Regions from separate parts of the Pseudomonas sp. PHC1 genome, predicted to be linked through region 2. Evidence: predicted binding sites of a transcription regulator. Region 2 holds the regulator's gene; the other holds the start of a gene.

Evidence for each region. The regulator sigma-54, encoded in region 2, starts transcription at its own class of promoters, with help from an activator protein. The targets are predictions, from matches to a motif close to ANTGGCATNNANNTTGCTNT.
Region 1: ACKJSM_RS14880 (CmpA/NrtA family ABC transporter substrate-binding protein) is a predicted target of sigma-54. The motif match lies at 1,694-1,713, and genes of this name have one in related genera.

Annotation. Positions count from the first base shown of each region.
Region 1 covers NZ_JBJXHJ010000009.1:135,703-141,620, reverse strand. Annotated here, with positions in the region: gene ACKJSM_RS14885 (ANTAR domain-containing response regulator) at 1-352, opposite strand, end outside; gene ACKJSM_RS14880 (CmpA/NrtA family ABC transporter substrate-binding protein) at 368-1,579, opposite strand; gene ACKJSM_RS14875 (quinone-dependent dihydroorotate dehydrogenase) at 1,802-2,821, shown strand; gene rmf (ribosome modulation factor) at 2,961-3,176, opposite strand; gene rlmKL (bifunctional 23S rRNA (guanine(2069)-N(7))-methyltransferase RlmK/23S rRNA (guanine(2445)-N(2))-methyltransferase RlmL) at 3,708-5,918, shown strand, end outside.
Region 2 covers NZ_JBJXHJ010000016.1:85,988-91,905, reverse strand. Annotated here, with positions in the region: gene ACKJSM_RS19565 (HPr family phosphocarrier protein) at 1-142, opposite strand, end outside; gene rapZ (RNase adapter RapZ) at 158-1,015, opposite strand; gene ptsN (PTS IIA-like nitrogen regulatory protein PtsN) at 1,018-1,482, opposite strand; gene hpf (ribosome hibernation-promoting factor, HPF/YfiA family) at 1,494-1,802, opposite strand; gene ACKJSM_RS19545 (RNA polymerase factor sigma-54) at 1,876-3,369, opposite strand; gene lptB (LPS export ABC transporter ATP-binding protein) at 3,556-4,281, opposite strand; gene lptA (lipopolysaccharide transport periplasmic protein LptA) at 4,281-4,826, opposite strand; gene lptC (LPS export ABC transporter periplasmic protein LptC) at 4,813-5,385, opposite strand; gene ACKJSM_RS19525 (KdsC family phosphatase) at 5,394-5,918, opposite strand.

The DNA of each region.
Region 1 (5,918 bases), on a different contig from region 2:
CCATGGCCACGTCGAGAATCGGCTGCAGGCGTTGTGCGTGAATGCCCTCGACGATGTAGGCACTGACCCCGGACTTGATCGCCTGACGCATCACGCCGGGGTCGTGCTCGTCGGTGAACATCACGATCGGTCGGGGCTGGTCGCGGCTGACCAATACCACTTGCTCCATCACATCGCGGCTCGGTGACTCGGTATCGATCAGAATCACGTCCGGACGCACCGTTTCGACGCGCGCCGGCAGGTCGATGGTCAGGCCCGACTCGTCGATCACTTCGAAACCGGCCTCGGTCAACGCAGCTTTCAGGCGCCCGACTTTTTTCGCGGTGTCGTTGATCAGCAGAATGCGCAGCATGTTCGCGGTCTCCTGTCAGCGCTGGACGAGAAGGGGCGCGCTGTCGCTCAGCGCGTGGAGCTTGAAGCTTTGGGCATAGGCGACCGGATCGCTGCCGTCCCAGATTTTGCCGTCGATCAACTGACTGCTGCGCATGTCCTCGGTGCTCACGGACACGCCCATGGCGCTGGCGGCGTCGCGGTACAGCGCCAGTTGTTGCACCTGCCGGGCGACGGCGAGGTAGTCCGGGTCATCGCGCAGCAAGCCCCAGCGGCGGAACTGGGTCATGAACCACATGCCATCCGACAGATACGGCAGATTCACCGCGCCATCGCCGTGAAAGCGCAGGGCGTGCGGGTCTTGCCAGCGATTGCCGAGGCCATCGTCGTAGTCGCCGAGAAAGCGCGGTTCGATGCAGCACACCGGGGCGTCGAGGTATTCCGCGGCGCTCAACAATTGCGCGGTGCTGCGGCGGTTTTCCGGGCTCTCTTCGATGAAACGGCTGGCCTCGAGGATTGCCATCACCAACGCTCGGGCTGTGTTGGGGTATTGCTCGACAAAGGCGCGGGTACAGCCGAGGACTTTTTCCGGGTGATCGGGCCAGATGGTCTGGCTGGTGGCCAGGGTGAAACCGAGATTCTGCTGCACGGCGCTGGCCGCCCACGGTTCGCCGACGCAGAGGCCATCGATGCGACCGGCCTGAAGGTGCGCGACCATTTGCGGCGGCGGCACCACCACGCTGTCGACATCCTGCAACGGATGAATGCCCTGGCTCGCCAGCCAGTAATACAACCACATGGCATGGGTGCCGGTGGGGAAGGTCTGGGCGAAGGTGAGTTTTGCGCGGGTTTGGTGCACATGGTGGTGCAGCGCTTCAGGACCGGTCACGCCCATGCCCTGCAAACCGTGGGACAGGTTGAGGCTCTGGCCGTTCTGGTTCAGGCCCATGAGCACCGCCATGTCGGTCGGCGCGACACCGCCGATGCCCAGATGCACCGCGTAGATCAGGCCGTAGAGGCTGTGGGCGGCATCGAGTTCGCCGCTGACCAGGTTGTCCCGCAGGTTGGCCCAGGAACTCTGGCGCTTGAGATTCAGGGTCAGGCCGTAAGGCTGGGCAAAGCCCTGGGTGGCCGCGACCACCAGCGAGGCGCAGTCGCTCAGCGCCATGAAGCCCAGGTTGATCGCGCTTTTTTCCGGGGCATCGCTGCCGTTGACCCAGGCCAGCGGCCCGGCGGAGGTTCGAGTCATGAAAGCCACCCTCAAAAAAAACGTCGTCCCAGGCTTTGCCCGCGCAAAACCGAGAGACGACGCCATTGTCCTTGCCTGCACGCCACCATTGGCCTGCGGGCTGATGCCGAGGAAGGTGCAAGGCATATGCCATGCGCACCGATTTACCCGTGCGCCTCGCGCGGCGGGACGATGCCCGGCTATAATCGCCGCCTCTTTTCGCCGCCCGAGTCATTGCCGCCCATGTACACCCTGGCCCGTCAGCTGTTGTTCAAACTTTCCCCGGAAACTTCCCACGATCTGTCGCTGGATCTGATCGGCGCGGGCGGGCGTTTGGGCCTCAATGGCTTGCTGTGCAAGGCGCCGGCGTCGTTGCCGGTAAACGTCATGGGCCTGCAGTTCCCGAACCCTGTCGGTCTGGCGGCCGGTCTGGACAAGAACGGCGCGGCCATCGACGGCTTCGCCCAACTGGGTTTCGGTTTTGTCGAAATCGGCACCGTGACCCCGCGCCCGCAGCCGGGCAACCCGAAACCACGGATTTTCCGTCTGCCGGAAGCCGAGGCGATCATCAACCGCATGGGGTTCAACAACCTCGGTGTGGATAACCTGCTGGCGCGGGTGGCGGCGGCCAAATACAAAGGCGTGCTGGGGATCAACATCGGCAAGAACTTCGACACCCCGGTCGAGCGCGCAGTGGACGACTACCTGATCTGCCTGGACAAGGTCTACGCCCACGCCAGTTACGTCACGGTCAACGTCAGCTCGCCGAACACCCCGGGCCTGCGCAGCCTGCAATTCGGTGATTCGCTCAAGCAATTGCTGGCGGACCTGGCCACGCGCCGCGCCGAACTGGCCCTGCGCCACGGCAAACATGTACCGCTGGCGATCAAGATCGCGCCGGACATGACCGACGAAGAAACCGCGCAAGTCGCCCAAGCACTGATCGAAACCGGGATGGACGCGGTGATCGCCACCAACACCACCCTCAGCCGCGTGGGCGTCGAAGGCATGGAACACGGTGATGAGGCGGGCGGTCTGTCCGGTGCGCCGGTGCGTGAGAAGAGCACCCACACCGTGCAAGTGCTGGCGTCCGAGCTGGGCGGCAAGCTGCCGATCATCGCGGCGGGCGGCATCACCGAGGGCAAGCATGCGGCGGAGAAGATCGCTGCCGGCGCGAGTCTGGTGCAGATCTATTCCGGCTTCATCTACAAGGGCCCGGCGCTGATCCGCGAATCGGTCGACGCCATCGCCGCCAAGCGCTGATTGGCCGACATAAAAAGGCAGGCATAAAAAAGGGCTCCTCGAAGGAGCCCCTGGGCCGTAGCCCGCCGTCCGGGAAGGACGTGCATGGTGATCAGGTTGTTATGAAATCAGTTTGTCGTGTCGCAATAAGTGCCCTGTGTCAGCCGACGGCGTGAAGTTCGTTGAGTCTGTGGATTCCCGCAGTGCCGGTCATACCGTCCCAGTTGTCGCCGCGTCCTTCTCGCCAGCCGTTGATCCAGGCTTGACGTACCGACGGTAGAGTAAATGGGCAAAGCTCACGGGATTTGCCACCAACGCCATATTGATATCCGCGCAAAAATGCTCTTTCCAACGGATCACGCTTAAGTCTTCTCATAGGGTGTTTCCCTCACTTGTTGACTGTTTTTGTCGCGTCGACCTCAATTGAGGTCTGGCAGAAATACTCTGCCGTTGGCGGCTCGCTGCCGGCGTGGCGAGCCAAGGTGTTGACGCCGTTGCGACGTCAACCTGTGTCCAGTTCTAACCAATGAGTCACATCGATGGAATGACCGTTTTGTCATAAGGACGTAACGAAAAAGATGCTATGGCCATAAGTAACCGCGTATTTGTCCAGCGTCTGTTGGCCAAACCCCGGTATGATCGGCTCCGCGCTGGATGATGAGGTTAATCCTTTAGTGAGAATGACCCACGTTTACGCTGGGGTACTATTCGACGAAGGGTTGCTTTGAATCATTTTGTTGCTTCAACTTTTTTATCTGTCCCGGCATCTAAGCTCTTTTAACCCGAGCAGCGGGGGATGGAACGGCACACCTTCGTGCCACGCGGGCGCTCTTTTAGAAAAGCGCCTGATTGAAAACCGGATCGGCAATGCGTTGCCGGTTCATCAGCCAAAGGCTCTGGAAAAACCATGTCCGACCGTTTCGAACTCTTCCTCACTTGCCCCAAAGGCCTTGAAGGCCTGCTCATCGAGGAAGCCGTCGGGCTTGGCCTTGAAGAGGCCCGCGAACACACCTCCGCCGTGCGTGGCATGGCGACCATGGAAACCGCTTATCGCCTGTGCCTCTGGTCGCGTCTGGCCAATCGGGTGCTGTTGGTGCTCAAGCGTTTCTCGATGAAAAACGCCGAAGACCTGTACCACGGCGTACTGGACGTCGACTGGCAGGATCACATGCTGGCTGACGGCACTTTGGCCGTGGAATTCAGCGGTCACGGTTCGGGCATCGACAACACCCACTTCGGCGCCCTGAAGGTCAAGGACGCCATCGTCGACAAACTGCGCACCCCGCAGGGCGATCGCCCAAGCATCGACAAGCTCAACCCGGACCTGCGCATTCACCTGCGCCTGGATCGCGGCGAAGCGATTCTGTCGCTCGACCTCTCCGGCCACAGCCTGCACCAGCGCGGCTACCGCTTGCAGCAGGGCGCTGCGCCGCTGAAGGAAAACCTCGCAGCTGCGATCCTGATCCGTTCCGGCTGGCCGCGCATTGCCGCCGAGGGTGGCGCGCTGGCTGACCCGATGTGCGGTGTCGGCACGTTCCTGGTCGAAGCCGGCATGATCGCTGCCGACATGGCGCCGAACCTGCGTCGCGAACAGTGGGGCTTCACCGCCTGGCTCGGTCACGTGCCGGCGCTGTGGAAAAAACTGCATGAAGAAGCGGTCGAGCGCGCCGCTGCCGGTCTGGCCAAGCCGCCGCTGTGGATCCGTGGTTATGAAGCCGACCCCCGGTTGATCCAGCCGGGCCGCAACAACGTCGAACGCGCCGGTTTGAGCGAGTGGATCAAGATCTACCAGGGCGAAGTCGCGACCTTCGAACCGCGTCCGGACCAGAACCAGAAAGGTCTGGTCATCTGCAACCCGCCGTACGGCGAGCGTCTGGGTGATGAAGCCAGCCTGTTGTACCTCTACCAGAACCTCGGCGAGCGCCTGCGTCAGGCCTGCCTGAACTGGGAAGCGGCGGTGTTCACCGGCGCGCCGGACCTGGGCAAGCGCATGGGCATCCGCAGCCACAAGCAGTATTCGTTCTGGAACGGCGCGCTGCCGTGCAAGCTGCTGTTGATCAAAGTGTTGCCGGATCAATTCGTCACCGGCGAGCGCCGCACACCGGAACAGCGTCAGGCGGAGCGCGAGCAAGCCGCTTACGACCAGACGCCGAACGAGCCGCAAGAGCGCAAGTTCAACAAGAACGGCAATCCGATCAAACCGACGCCGGCCCCCGCGCCGGTGGTCGAGCAACCGCGCCTGAGCGAAGGCGGGCAGATGTTTGCCAACCGCCTGCAGAAAAACCTCAAGGCGATGGGCAAGTGGGTCAAGCGTGAAGGCATCGATTGCTACCGCGTCTACGATGCGGACATGCCGGAATACGCCATGGCCATCGACCTGTACCACGACTGGGTGCACGTTCAGGAATACGCCGCGCCGAAGTCGATCGACCCGGAAAAGGCCTCGATCCGCATGTTCGACGCCTTGGCGGCCATCCCGCAGGCGCTGAACATCGACAAGAGCCGCGTGGTGGTCAAGCGCCGCGAGCGCCAGAGCGGCACCAGGCAATACGAGCGGCAGGCTGCCCAAGGCAAATTCAATGAAGTGACCGAGGGCGGCGTCAAGTTGCTGGTCAACCTCACCGACTACCTCGACACCGGGCTGTTCCTCGACCACCGGCCGATGCGCATGCGGATTCAGAAAGAGGCCGCCGGCAAGCGCTTCCTCAACCTGTTCTGCTACACCGCGACTGCCAGCGTCCACGCAGCCAAGGGCGGCGCGCGCAGCACCACCAGCGTCGACCTGTCGAAAACCTATCTCGACTGGGCGCGCCGCAACCTGTCGCTCAACGGTTTCTCCGACAAGAACCGTCTGGAGCAGGGCGACGTGATGGCGTGGCTGGAAAACTGCCGCGAGGAGTACGACCTGATCTTTATCGATCCGCCGACCTTCTCCAACTCCAAGCGCATGGAAGGGATTTTCGACGTGCAGCGTGACCAGGTGCAGTTGATCGACTTGGCCATGGCGCGTCTGGCCAGCGGTGGGGTGTTGTACTTCTCCAACAACTTCCGCAAGTTCCAGCTCGAAGACAACCTGGCCGAGCGTTACGCGGTCGAGGAAATCACCGCCAGCACCATC
Region 2 (5,918 bases):
TTTTACCGTCAACCGTGGTGTCCGGGGTGCGGCCGACTCTGATCGCGCAATCGGGAAACTGGCCCGCCACGCCGACGAATTTTGCCGATGCGCGGGCATGCAGGCCCAGCTTGTTGATGATTTCTATTTCCCGAGCAGGCATCGCGGTGTGAATCCTTTAGCTGAGGTCGCGGTGGCGAACCTGGACGTTCTTCAGGGTCTTCTGCAGCGCCTGGCCAAGACGTTCGGTCAGGTAAACGGAACGGTGATGCCCGCCGGTGCAGCCGATGGCAATGGTGACGTAAGCGCGGTTGCTCGCGGCAAAGCGCGGCAACCATTTGTGCAGGTACGTGTAAATATCCTGATACATCTCCTCGACCTCAGGCTGCGCCGCCAGATACTCGGCGACCGGCTGATCGAGACCGGATTGCGCGCGCAGTTCCGGTTTCCAGTATGGGTTCGGCAGGCAGCGTACATCGAACACCAGATCCGCATCCACCGGCATGCCGCGTTTGAAACCGAACGACTCGACCAGAAACGCGGTGCCAGGTTCCGGCTGATTCAGCAGGCGCAACTTGATCGTGTCGCGTAGCTGGTACAGGTTGAGATGGGTGGTATTGATCTTCAGGTCGGCGAGATCGGCAATGGGGCCGAGCAGCGTGCTTTCATCCTGAATGGCCTCTGCCAGCGAACGATTGGCGTTGCTCAGTGGGTGGCGGCGGCGAGTTTCAGAGAAACGCTTGAGCAGGGTTTCTTCGTCGGCATCCAGGTACAGGACATCGCATTGAATATGCTTGGCGCGTGCGTCTTCAAGTAATTCCGGAAAACGGGTCAGATGGCTCGGCAGATTGCGTGCATCGATCGATACTGCCACCAGTGGCTGCGCCAGCTCGGTATGAATCAGGGCCCGTTCGGCCAGTTCCGGCAGTAGACCGGCCGGCAGGTTATCGATGCAGTAGTAGCCGTTGTCCTCAAGGACATCCAGGGCGGTACTTTTACCCGAGCCGGAACGGCCACTGACAATGATCAAGCGCATGGTTACGGCCTGTTCTGTTCTTCCAGTACAACCTGGTACAAGGCTTCGTTGCTTGGCGCGCTGCGCAGTCTTTCGCGCACGTCCTTGCGGTCGAGCATGCTGGCGATCTGGCGTAACAGCTCCAGGTGCGCATCGGTGGCGGCTTCCGGCACCAGCAGGACGAACAGCAGGTCCACGGGCGCGCCGTCGATGGCGTCGAAATCGATGGGGGCATCAAGGTGCATCAGCGCACTGATCGGCGCTTCACAGCCCTTGAGGCGGCAGTGGGGGATGGCGATGCCGTTGCCAAAACCGGTAGAACCCAGTTTTTCACGGGCAATCAATGCCTCGAAGACATCTTGCATCTCCAGATCCGGGACTTCCCGGGCGATCAGGTTGGCAATTTGTTCGAGGGCTTTCTTTTTACTGCCGCCCGGCACGTTCACCAGGGAACGGCCGGGGGTCAGGATACTTTCAAGTCGGATCATGGGGGTGGGGGTTATCGACCGGTAGCGCCCTGAAGCAGGCTCTGGGTCTTTTCCTTATGCTTTTTGAGTTGTTTATCGAGCTTGTCGGTCAGCGCGTCGATCGCAGCGTACATATCGGTATGTTCCGCGTTGGCGACGACCTCATTGCCGGGAATATGCAGCGTGGCTTCGATTTTCTGCTTCAGCTTTTCGACACACATCGTGACTTGCACGTTGGTGATCTTGTCGAAATGCCCTTCGAGCTTCTTGAGCTTGAGCTCGATGTACTCGCGCAGAGGCTGGGTCACTTCCAGTTGGTGTCCACTGATGTTGACTTGCATACAGCTTCTCCTTCGTTGCCAGTGCATAAAGCGGCAGGCCGAAGAGCCTGCCACTGGAACGCTGTAACGTGGCTTACATCAACCGCTTGCGTTCGCTCGAAGGCGCGATCCCGAGGGATTCGCGGTACTTGGCGACGGTGCGGCGAGCCACCTGAATGCCTTGTGCCTCCAGTAAACCAGCGATCTTGCTGTCACTCAACGGCTTTTTCTGATTTTCCGCGGCGACCAGTTTCTTGATGATCGCGCGGATCGCCGTGGACGAGCATTCGCCGCCTTCGGAGGTGCTCACATGGCTGGAGAAAAAGTATTTCAGTTCATATATGCCCCGAGGGGTATGCATGAATTTTTGCGTAGTCACGCGGGAAATCGTCGACTCGTGCATGCCCACCGCTTCTGCGATGTCATGCAGGACCAGGGGCTTCATCGCTTCGTCGCCGTACTCCAGAAAACCGCGCTGATGCTCGACGATCTGGGTGGCCACTTTCATCAGGGTTTCGTTGCGGCTTTGCAGGCTCTTGATGAACCAGCGGGCTTCCTGCAACTGATTGCGCATGAAGGTGTTATCGGCGCTGGTGTCGGCGCGGCGCACGAAACCGGCGTACTGGGCGTTGACCCGCAGGCGGGGCACCGACTCCTGGTTCAGCTCCACCAGCCAGCGTTCGTTGTCCTTGCGCACGATCACGTCAGGCACCACGTATTCGGCTTCGGTCGACTCGATCTGCGAACCGGGGCGCGGGTTGAGGCTCTGCACCAGTTCGATGACCTGGCGAAGTTCGTCTTCCTTGAGTTTCATGCGACGCATCAGCTGGCTGTAGTCGCGGCTGCCGAGCAGATCGATGTAATCGGTAACCAGGCGCTTGGCTTCGGCCAGCCAAGGGGTCTTGGCCGACAGCTGGCGCAATTGCAGCAGCAGGCATTCGCCCAGGTTGCGTGCGCCGATGCCAGCCGGTTCGAACTGCTGGATACGGTGCAGGACCGCTTCGATTTCGTCCAGTTCGATATCGAGCTCCGGATCGAAGGCGTCAAGGATCTCTTCGAGGGTCTCGTCGAGGTAGCCTTGATTGTTGATGCAATCGATCAGGGTCACGGCGATCAGGCGATCGGTGTCGGACATCGGTGCCAGGTTCAACTGCCACAGCAGATGGCTTTGCAGACTCTCACCGGCGGAAGTGCGGGTGGTGAAGTCCCACTCGTCATCGTCGCTGCTTGGCAGGCTGCTGGCGCTGGTCTGGTAGACGTCTTCCCAGGCGGTGTCGACTGGCAGTTCGTTGGGGATTCGCTCGTTCCATTCGCCGTCTTCGAGGTTATCGACTGTCGGCGCGGTCTCCTGGTAGGAGGGTTCCTGGATCTCGGTGTTGGGCTTCTGTTCGGCGTTGTCGGCCATGGGATCGGAGTTGTCGAAGTCGTCGCCGTCTTCCTGGCGTTCGAGCATCGGATTGGATTCCAGAGCCTCCTGGATTTCCTGTTGCAGATCCAGGGTCGACAATTGGAGCAGGCGGATGGCCTGTTGCAGCTGCGGTGTCATCGTCAGCTGCTGGCCCATTCTCAAGACTAGCGATGGTTTCATGGCAGGGGCTTAACACCTTATTCGCCGGCGCTATGCGCCATCCACTACAGGGCGCCGAGGCGCCAAACTTAAGCAAATTATATGCCTGAAACTGTCGTGTTTGCCTAGAGCGCTGTAACAATAAAAGCGTATAAAAAGGCGCTTCAACGTTACAGCACCCGGACGGCTGGTCGAATGCCGTCGTGCTTACAGGCGGAACTCGTGACCCAGATACACTTCCTTCACCAGATCGTTGGCGAGGATGGTCGCGGAGTCGCCTTCGGCGATCAACTGACCGTCGTTGACGATGTAGGCGGTTTCGCAGATATCCAGCGTCTCGCGGACGTTGTGGTCGGTGATCAGTACACCAATACCCTTGGCCTTGAGGTGGTGGATGATCTGCTTGATGTCGCCGACCGAGATCGGGTCGACACCGGCGAACGGTTCGTCGAGCAGGATGAATTTCGGTGCCGTGGCCAGTGCGCGGGCGATTTCCACTCGGCGGCGCTCACCACCGGAAAGGCTCATGCCGAGGTTGTCGCGGATGTGGCTGATGTGGAATTCCTGCAGCAGGCTTTCCAGCTCCTTGCGACGACCGGCCTTGTCGAGCTCCTGACGAGTCTCGAGAATGGCCATGATGTTGTCGGCTACCGACAGTTTGCGGAAGATCGACGCTTCTTGCGGTAGATAGCCGATACCGGCCTTGGCACGACCGTGCATTGGCTGGTGACTGACGTCCAGGTCGTCGATCAGTACGCGACCCTGATCGGCCTGAACCAGGCCGACGATCATGTAGAAACACGTGGTCTTGCCGGCGCCGTTCGGGCCGAGCAGGCCGACGATCTGACCGCTGTCGATCGACAGGCTGACGTCGCGCACGACCTGGCGGCTTTTATAGGCCTTGGCCAGGTGCTGAGCTTTCAGAGTTGCCATTACTGGGTTTTCTCGTCGGTTTTCTTCTTCGGCTGGATCACCATGTCGATGCGCGGACGCGCCTCGGTGACCTTGCTGCCGGTAGCGCGACCGGCGCTGGCCAGTTTTTTCACCGTGTCATAGACGATCTTCTCGCCCTGAGTGGTGTTGTTGTCCTTGTCGACGACTTTTGCCTTGTCGATCAGCACAACGCGGTTCTGCTGTGCGTGGTACTGAATGGTCACGCCCCAGCCCTGAACAGGCTTGGTGTCGCCGGCAGTCTGCAGCTGTTCGAAGTAGGCGAGGTTGCCCACCGAAGTCACAACGTCGATGTCGCCGTTGGGCGCACGGGTCATGGTCACGGTGTTGCCTTTGACGATCATCGAACCCTGGGTGATGATCACGTCGCCTTTATAGGTGGCAACGCCGTTCTTGTCGTCCAGCTGGGCATCGTCGGCCTGAATGCGGATTGGCTGCTCTTGATCGTTCGGCAGAGCCCAGGCGCTCACGCTTCCCAGTGCTGCGCCCAGACTGAGCAAAATAGGGAGGGTTTTAACGAGCCTCATACTGTCCTCTTACGTTCGATAGCAGGTGTATCCTGCTTTCCTTCAAATACGCTTTCATTCCTACGCCAGTCGATACACCGCCAGCGCCGTCGATTCTAACGGGTTGCTGGGTCTGCGCATATTGCTGCTGTGGGAACACCGTCATGCGAGTGGAGGTGATCAGGGTGTCGCGGTTCTTTTCGTCGGTGCGCTTGACGCGTACCGAGTCGATCAGTTCGACCTCGGTGCCGCCGGAGTTCACTTCGCCGCGTTCACTCGTCACGTGCCATGGGAAGTCGGTGCCACGAAACATGTTCAGGTCGGGTTTGGTGACCAGTGTAATGTCGGTCGCCTTGACGTGCTCAGCCTTGTCGGACGTCATTTCGTACTGCACTTTGCCGTCTTCGAGGTACTGGATCGTGTGGGTATTGGTCGCATACCAGTCGATCGGGCTTTCCTCTGCCGAAACCGGCGGTTTGTCGAGGAAGCGTTCCGGGCTGATGTTCCAGTAGCCGACCGCACCAAAAATCGCTGCGATGCAACCGAACAGCAGGATGTTGCGAAACTTTTTGCTAAACATGATTGGACTCACAGGTACGCGTTGTTGGCGGCGTCGAGGCTGCCTTGAGCGCGCAGGATCAGTTCGCAGAATTCGCGGGCGGCACCTTCGCCGCCACGGGCGAGGGTGATGCCGTGAGCGTGTTCGCGCACGAAAGCTGCGGCATTGGCCACGGCCATGCCCAGCCCCACGCGACGGATCACGGGCAGGTCGGGCAGGTCGTCACCGAGATATGCCACTTGTTCATAGCTTAGGCCCAGTTGTTCCAGAAGACCGTCGAGAACCACCAGTTTGTCTTCGCGTCCCTGAAACAGATGAGGGATGCCCAGGTTCTTGGCTCGACGCTCGACCACCGGGGTCTTGCGACCGCTGATGATGGCAGTCTGTACGCCCGCGTTCATCAGCATCTTGATGCCCTGGCCATCGAGCGTATTGAAAGTCTTGAACTCGCTGCCGTCTTCAAGGAAGTACAGGCGCCCATCGGTGAGGACGCCATCGACGTCGAAGACCGCCAGTTTGATGGCTTTGCCGCGTTGCAGCAGATCGGTGCTCAT